Linked DNA regions of Azospirillum brasilense. The protein of the gene in region 2 interacts with the protein of the main gene of each other region in a pairwise test. Links are inferred from orthologs where the notes say so. Each region holds a gene or a part of one and is shown on either strand. Other genes may lie near its edges.

Evidence for each region. The genes of interacting proteins can lie anywhere in the genome.
Region 1: the proteins of secG (region 2) and secA interact in binary tests that used the Escherichia coli proteins (3 or more experiments, as listed by UniProt). The link is inferred for Azospirillum brasilense from one-to-one orthologs.

What each region holds. Positions count from the first base shown.
Region 1 is NZ_CP032345.1:1,338,639-1,343,008, forward strand. Bases 819-4,083 are described here. They hold secA (preprotein translocase subunit SecA), read right to left. Parts: upstream 3,770-4,083; coding sequence 1,019-3,769; downstream 819-1,018. Other genes in these bases: mscL (large conductance mechanosensitive channel protein MscL), read right to left, coding at 819-883. Outside these bases: D3869_RS06550 (DEAD/DEAH box helicase), read right to left, coding at 1-183; more of mscL, read right to left, coding at 437-818; D3869_RS06565 (peptidylprolyl isomerase), read left to right, coding at 4,187-4,370. UniProt on the Escherichia coli protein: Required for protein export, interacts with the SecYEG preprotein conducting channel.
Region 2 is NZ_CP032345.1:2,794,007-2,797,952, reverse strand. The notes cover bases 316-3,156. They hold secG (preprotein translocase subunit SecG), read right to left. Parts: upstream 1,982-3,156; coding sequence 1,649-1,981; downstream 316-1,648. Other genes in these bases: D3869_RS13335 (SurA N-terminal domain-containing protein), read left to right, coding at 3,082-3,156; tpiA (triose-phosphate isomerase), read right to left, coding at 2,110-2,865; D3869_RS13350 (CTP synthase), read right to left, coding at 316-1,489. In the rest of the region: more of D3869_RS13350, read right to left, coding at 1-315; more of D3869_RS13335, read left to right, coding at 3,157-3,946. UniProt on the Escherichia coli protein: Subunit of the protein translocation channel SecYEG. Overexpression of some hybrid proteins has been thought to jam the protein secretion apparatus resulting in cell death; while this may be true it also results in FtsH-mediated degradation of SecY.

The sequences.
Region 1 (4,370 bases), 1.5 Mb from region 2 along the record:
CTTCACGACGAGCGGGTGGACGCCCAGCCCGGCGAAGGCGTTGGGGGTAACGGTGTCGGTGGTGTCGGTCACGGTCGCGTCGGCGGCGGCAACCTCGGTGACGGCGGTCTCGACGACAGAAGTCTCGGCGACGGCGGTCTCGACAACGAGGGCGTCGGCGGCGGTCATTTCGATGGACGACAAGTAGGGTAACCTTTCCTCAGGACCAAGACGGCGCACGGCCGCCGCACCAGGATGGTGAGCGGTGGAACGCCGGCGTTTTCGCCGGGAGGAGGTCGGAAGAGGGAGAGGCGTCTGTCCGAAGCAACGGGCGACCGGGTCCCAAGGAAGGCCGTCCCGCAATATCAAAGCGCGTCTCGCTCAAGAGACGCGCGAGCCTCCAGCGATCAAGACGCCTTACATAATGGGTTGCGCTGCACAATCCAAGAAGATTCTTTCACGCCCCCGGTCGTGTCGTGTCCCCGGCGGCGGGTGCCTGCCGTGCGCGCAGCGCATCCCGGATCTCCTCCAGCAGAACCTCCTGGCGGGGCGGCGCCTTCGGCTTGGAATCCTGGAGGAAATGCAGGCGGTTGACCTGCCGCACGATGAGGAACAGCGCCCCCGCCACGATGAAGAAGTTGATGAGCGCGTTGATAAAGCGGCCATAGTTGATGGTCGCCGCCCCCGCCGCCTCCGCCGCGGCGAGGCTCTCGTAATGGCCGCCGGACAGGTTCAGGAAATAGTTGGAGAAGTCGATCCCGCCCATGATCCAGCCGATGGGCGGCATCAGCATGTCCTTGACCAGCGAGTTGACGATGCCGGTGAAGGCCGCGCCGATGATGATGCCGACGGCCAGCTCCACGACGTTGCCGCGGCTGATGAAGGTCTTGAATTCCTGCAACATGGCTGCGCTCCCGCTTGTTGACCGGAAGAACGCCACAGCCCAGCCGAAGTTTCCCGGGCCGCAAAAGGAAAGGGGCCGGACCCTGCGGCCCAGCCCCCTCCGAAACGTCCCCGGCGGCGTTCTTCCCGACGGTGCTTACGCCACCTTGCCGTGGCAGTGCTTGTACTTCTGGCCCGAGCCGCAGGGGCAGGGCGCGTTGCGCGGCGTGTTCGCCCAGGCGTTGGGGTCGGCGCCCGGCACCACCGAGGCGGCGGCCTCGCGACGGACCATGCCGGCGGGCAGCGGCGCGTCGGCCGGCGGATAGCCCTGGGCGGCCCCGGCTCCCGCTTCCGCCATGGCCAGCGCCGGATCGTCGCGGCCCTCGTGCATCTCCTGCGGCGGACGGGCGTACAGCTCCTCCGGCTGCGGGGCGATGCGGATCTCGACATGCATCAGCACGGCGGTCACCTGCTCGCGCAGGGTCGTCAGCATGGTCTCGAACAGCTCGAAGGCTTCCCGCTTGTACTCGTTCAGCGGGTCCTTCTGGGCGTAGGCGCGCAGGGAAATGCCCTGGCGGAGATGGTCGAGCTGAAGCAGGTGATCCTTCCATTCCTGGTCGAGGATCTGCAGGAGCAGGCTCTTCTCCACATGGCGCATCGTGTCGGCGCCGTAGGTCTCCACCTTCTCCGCGTATTTGCGGTCGGCCGCCTCGCGGACGCGCTCCTCGATCTCCGGCTCGGCGATGCCCTCCTCCTTGGCCCAGTCGGCCACCGGCAGGTCCATGCCCAGGAGGCGGTTCACCTCCTCGTGCAGGCCGGCGATGTCCCAGGCCTCGGAGTAGGAGTTCGGCGGGATCGCCTTGTTGACCATGTTGGCGATGACCTGATGGCGCATCTCCAGGACGGTCTCGGCGATGTCCTCCGTGTCCATGATCTCGCGGCGCTGCTCATAGACGACCTTGCGCTGGTCGTTCATGACGTTGTCGAACTTGAGCAGGTTCTTGCGGACCTCGAAGTGGTGGGCCTCGACCTTGGTCTGGGCCTTTTCCAGCGCCTTGTTGATCCAGGGGTGGATGATCGCCTCCCCCTCCTTCAGGCCGAGGCGCTGGAGCATGCCGTCCATGCGCTCCGACCCGAAGATGCGCATCAGGTCGTCGTCCAGCGACAGGAAGAACTTGGAGGCACCCGGATCGCCCTGGCGGCCCGACCGGCCGCGCAGCTGGTTGTCGATGCGGCGGCTCTCGTGCCGCTCCGTGCCGACGACATAGAGGCCGCCGGCCTGCTTGACCAGCTCGCGCGCCTCGGCCACCTCGGCCTCGATCTGCTTGATCTTGGCGTCGCGCTCCGGCCCGTCGGGCAGGTTCGCCAGCTCCATCTGGATGCGCATCTCGACGTTGCCGCCGAGCTGGATGTCGGTGCCGCGGCCGGCCATGTTGGTGGCGACCGTGACGGCGCCCGGACGGCCCGCCTGGGCGACGATGTAGGCTTCCTGCTCGTGGTGGCGGGCGTTCAGCACGTTGTGCGGGATGCCGCGCTTCTTCAGCAGCTCGGCGATCAACTCCGACTTCTCGATGGAGGTGGTGCCGACCAGAACCGGCTGCTGGCGCTTGCGCGCGTCCTCGATCAGGTCGATGATCGCGTCGTACTTCTCCGACGCCTTGCGGTAGACCTCGTCGTCCATGTCCTTGCGCTGGACCGGCACGTTGGTCGGCATGTCCACGACCTCAAGGCCGTAGATCTCCGCGAACTCCGCCGCCTCGGTCATTGCCGTGCCGGTCATGCCGGCCAGCTTCGGGTAGATGCGGAAGTAGTTCTGGAAGGTGATGGAGGCGAGCGTCTGGTTCTCGCGCTGGATCGTCACCTTCTCCTTGGCCTCCAGCGCCTGGTGCAGGCCTTCCGAGTAACGGCGGCCCTCCATCATGCGGCCGGTGAACTCGTCGATGATGATGACCTTGTCGTCCTTGACGATGTAGTCCTTGTCGCGCTGGAACAGCGTGTAGGCGCGCAGCGCCTGCTGGGCGTGGTGGACCAGCGCCACGTTCTGGATGTCGTAGAGGCCGCCCGACTTCAGCAGCCCGGCCTCGGCCAGAAGCTGCTCCATATGCTCCTGCCCGGCCTCGGACAGGCTGACCGTGCGGTTCTTCTCGTCCATCTCATAGTCATCCCGCGTCAGCTGCGGGATCAGGCGGTCGACCTGGATGTACATGTCCGACGAATCGGTCGACGGGCCGGAGATGATCAGCGGGGTGCGCGCCTCGTCGATCAGGATCGAGTCGACCTCGTCGACGATGGCGAAGTTGAAGGGCCGCTGGACCATGTCCTCCAGCCGGAACTTCATGTTGTCGCGCAGATAGTCGAAGCCGAATTCGTTGTTCGTGCCGTAGGTGATGTCGGCGGCGTAGGCGGCGCGGCGCTCATCGTCGTCCAGCCCGTGCACGATGCAGCCGGTGGTCAGGCCGAGGAAGCCGTAGATGCGGCCCATCCAGGAGCTGTCGCGCGAGGCCAGATAGTCGTTCACGGTGACGACGTGGACGCCCTTGCCTTCCAGCGCGTTCAGATAGACGGCCAGCGTGGCGACCAGCGTCTTGCCTTCGCCGGTGCGCATCTCGGTGATCTTGCCCTGGTGCAGGACCATGCCGCCCATCAGCTGCACGTCGTAGTGCCGCTGCCCCAGCACGCGCTTGCCGGCCTCGCGCACGGTGGCGAAGGCGTCGGGCAGGATGGCGTCGAGCGTCTCGCCCTGCGACAGCCGGCCGCGCAGCCAGTCGGTGCGGGCGCGCAGCGCGTCGTCGGAAAGCGCCGCCAACTCGGGCTCCAGCGCGTTGATCTGCTGGACGGATTTTTGCAGCGCCTTGACGGTGCGCGTGTTGGCGGTGCCGAAAATCTTGCGGGCGAGAGCACCGAACATGAAAACCTCGGGGGTGGAACGTCGTGAAGCCGGCTTTTTGACCGGTCTCACATAGGCCCGAAGCAAGTTTCTGTCAACGAGACCCGCCCCTTTGCCCGGCCCTTTCAGGCGCGCGTCGCGGGGGTGCCGGCGCTGCATGAAGCGTGGGTCGGCGTGTGGCGCGCCCTGGAAGCACCACCGTTCCGCCGCCATATCGCCTTGAACACGGTCGAAGGAAGGCGCCGAAGGTAGGCGTCACGGCCGCGCATCACGACCGCTTGCCCCGCGCCGCGAACCCATGCTTAATCCCCCGCGGATTCGGGCGCGGGGCCGGATCGTCCGCACAGCCACCGCCAATCAACGGCCGCCGCCAATCATAAGACGTTCTGTCATGCCATTGACCGTGACAAGACACATCCGCCGGAAGGAAAAGACTCCATGGTGAATCGAGTGTTCCGCGCCGCCCTGCTGTCGATGGCCGCCTGCGGCCTCGCGCTGGCCGCCCACGCCCAGACTCCGGCGCCGACTCCGGCTCCCGCGGCCACGCCCGCCCCCGCCGCGCAGGCCGCCCCCGCCACGGCGGACGCCGATCCGGTGGTGGCGCGCGTCAACGGCGAGGCGG
Region 2 (3,946 bases):
GCAGTTCGCCGTCCGGCGACAGGCCGGAGAACAGCAGGCCGACCTTCTCCAGACGCTCCTTGTAGTAGACGTTCACCTCGTAGCGGTGGCGGTGCCGCTCGGTGATGTCGGTGGTGCCGTAGACCTCCGCGACCTTGCTGCCGGGGACCAGCTTCGCCGGGTAGGTGCCGAGCCGCATGGTGCCGCCGAGATCGGTGCCTTCCGTGCGCTTCTCCAGGCTGTTGCCGCGCATCCACTCGGTCATCAGGCCGACCACCGGGTTGCCGGGCTTGCCCAGCTCGGTCGAGCCGGCGTCGACGATCCCGGCCATGTTGCGGGCCGATTCGATCACCGCCATCTGCATGCCGAAGCAGATGCCGAAGTACGGCACCTTGCGCTCGCGGGCGAACTGGGCGGCGCGGATCTTGCCCTCCGTGCCGCGCGAGCCGAAGCCGCCCGGCACCAGGATGCCGTGGACGTTCTCCAGCCTCTGGACGGCGGTGTCGTCCTCGAAGATCTCCGAGTCGATCCAGTCCAGCTTGACCTTCACGTTGTTGGCGATGCCGCCGTGGGTCAGAGCCTCGGCCAGCGACTTGTAGCTGTCGAGCAGGCTGGTGTACTTGCCGACGACGGCGATGGTCACCTCGCCCTGCGGCTTGCGCACGCGCTCCATGATGCTGGTCCAGCGCGACAGGTCCGGCTTGCCCTCGGTCGGCAGGCCGAAATAGGCCAGCACCTGGGTGTCGAAACCTTCCTCGTGGTAGCTGACCGGCACCTGATAGATCGAATCGACGTCCAGGGCGGCGATCACGCGTTCCGGACGGATGTTGCAGAACAGCGCGATCTTGCGGCGCTCGTTGTCCGGAATCGGACGGTCGGCGCGGCAGAGCAGGATGTTCGCCTGGATGCCCATGCCCAGCAGTTCCTTCACGGAATGCTGGGTCGGCTTGGTCTTCAGCTCGCCCGCCGTCGGGATGTAGGGCAGCAGGGTCAGGTGGATGAACAGCGCGTTCTCCGGACCGACCTCGTTGCCGAACTGGCGGATGGCCTCCAGGAAGGGGGTCGACTCGATGTCGCCCACCGTGCCGCCGATCTCGCAGAGGATGAAATCCTCGTCGGTCGTGTCGGCGCGGATGAAGTCCTTGATCTGGTCGGTGACGTGCGGAATCACCTGCACGGTGGCGCCCAGATAGTCGCCGCGGCGCTCCTTGGCGATCACCGTCGAATAGATGCGGCCCGTGGTGATGTTGTCGCCACGGCGCGCGGCCACGCCGGTGAAGCGCTCGTAATGGCCGAGGTCGAGGTCGGTCTCAGCGCCGTCGTCGGTCACATAGACCTCGCCGTGCTGGTACGGGCTCATCGTGCCGGGGTCCACGTTCAGGTACGGGTCCAGCTTGCGAAGCCGCACCTTGTAGCCGCGCGCCTGGAGAAGCGCCCCAAGCGCCGCCGACGCCAGACCTTTGCCCAGCGAGGAAACGACGCCACCGGTGATGAAGATGTAGCGAGTCATGTCCGTCCGAAGACCTTCAGAGCCTGATCCGTTCCCCGAGTTCGGACCGTCCCCCGGGCTCTGCCCGGATCGACGATCCTCAAAAGAAAGAGGCGGCTTCGGGGGAGGCCGCCTCGCGTCGGACCCGGCCGGAGCCGGGTCGCGTTTGCCGGGCCGCTGTTACTGGGCGACCGGCGGGGCGGGCTGCGCCGGCGCGGCCGGCTGGGCGGGTGCCGCCGGGGCCACGGGCTGGGCCGGCATCGTGTCGATGATCGAGGTCGGCGCCTTGTGCGCGCCCGCCAGGACCGCCAGGACCAGGCTGGTCGCCATGAAGCAGCCCGCCAGGATGCCGGTGGTCCGCGTCAGCAGATTGGCGGTGCCGCGGGTGGACATCATGCCGCCCATATTGCCGCCGCCGATGCCGAGACCGCCGCCTTCCGACCGCTGGATCAGGATGACCCCGACGAGCGCCAGGGCGATCAGCAGGTGAATGACCAGAAGCACCGATTCCATGCAACCCGTTCCCTTGATCCCTTCCCGGAGCGATCCGCAGGGACCGCCCAAACCAACAGCGCGCCACGGACCTTGGCAAGGGCCCGTGGCGCGCGCCCACTGTTTTTAACGCGGTCCTGCGCGATATGCTAGCGGCAACTGGTGGCGATCGCCCAGAAATCGTCCGCCTTCAGCGCGGCCCCGCCGACCAGCGCGCCGTCCACATTCTCCACCGCCATCAGTTCCGCCGCGTTGCCCGGCTTCACCGAACCGCCGTAGAGGACGCGCACCGCGTCGGGATCGGCGGTCTTGCCGGCCAGCTCCGCCCGGATGTGGGCGTGCATCGCCTTGACGTCGTCGGGCGTGGCGGTCTTGCCGGTGCCGATGGCCCAGACCGGCTCGTAGGCGATGACGGTGTTCGCCGCGGTGGCGCCCTCCGGAATCGAGCCCTTGAGCTGGCTGGCGACGACGCTGTTCGCCTGCCCGGCGTCGCGCTGGGCCTCCGTCTCGCCGACGCAGATGATGGCGATCAGGCCCGCCTTGTGGGCGGCGGCGGCCTTGGCGGCGACCTGGGCGTCGGATTCGGCGTGGTCGGCGCGGCGCTCCGAATGGCCGAGGATGACGTAGCGGCAGCCGGCATCGGTCAGCATGGCCGGGCTGACGTCGCCGGTGTGCGCGCCGGAGGTCTTGGCGTGGCAGTCCTGCGCGCCGAGCGCCAGCGGGCTGCCGGAAATGGCGTCGCCCACCGGGAACAGCAGCGGGAAGGGCGGGCACACCAGCATGTCGAAGGCGACCGTCCCGGCCCCCGTCAGGCGTCCGGCGAGGTCAGAGGCGAGGTCGAGCCCGTCGGCCTTCAGCCCGTTCATCTTCCAGTTCCCGGCAATCAGTTTGCGGCGTGCGGCCATGGCGTTTACGTCCTCCGGCTCTCGTTTGTTGGTGCGGGTGTTCGTTGGCAAAGTGCGCCCCCTGTCTAGCAAGGAGTGCGGGGCATTTCCACCCGCCCAACGGGTTCTTTCCGATGGGGAATCGCGGGGGAAATGGGGTGTTGCCGGGCTTTCGCGGGGTGCCTATGATGCCGCCCCGGCCGCAGGGCCGCCCTTTGCGCACTCACTTCGGGTCCCATGCTTCAGTTCATCCGCACTTACGCCGGTTCGTGGGTCGTCAAGATCCTGTTCGTGCTCCTCATCGTCAGCTTCGCGGCCTGGGGCATCGGCGACATGATCCGCACAGGCGGGATCTCCAGCACCGTCGCGTCCGTCGGCAAGGTGGATATCGACCGGGCGGAGCTGGACCAGGAGTTCCGCCGCCAGATGGAGCGGCTGCGCCCGATGCTGGGCGGCAACCTGACGACGGAGCAGGCGCGCCAGTTCGGCCTGCTCGACCAGTCTCTGTCGGCGCTCGTGCAGCGCGCGCTCTACGATCAGGCGGCGCGCGACGCCGGGATCTCGGTCGGTCCGGACGTGGTGCGCCGGCGCATCGCCGAGGAACCGGCCTTCCGCAACGCGCAGAACCAGTTCGACCCGAACCAGTTCCGCAGCGTGCTGCGCAACAACCAGCTCACCGAGGACGGCTACGTCGCCCTGCTGCGCCGCGAGACCGCGCGCGAGCTGGTCGCCGGGGCGGTCGGCGCCGGGGTGACCCCGCCGAAGCCGCTGGTCCAGGACCTCTACCGCTTCCGCGGGGAGCGCCGCGTGGCCGAGGTGGTCACCCTGCCCAACGCCGCCATCGGCGACGTCGGCGTGCCCGACGAGGCGGAGCTGACCCGTTATTACGAGGACCATCAGGTCCGCTTCACCGCGCCGGAATACCGCGCGCTGAGCATCGCCCAGCTCTCCGCCGACGAGATCGCCAAGGACATCCAGATCCCCGACGCCGAGCTGCGCGCCGCCTATGACGAGCGCGCCGACGAACTCGGCACGCCGGAGCGCCGCACGGTGGAGATGGTGCTGGCCGACGACGAGGCGAAGGCCAGGCAGATCGCCGAGG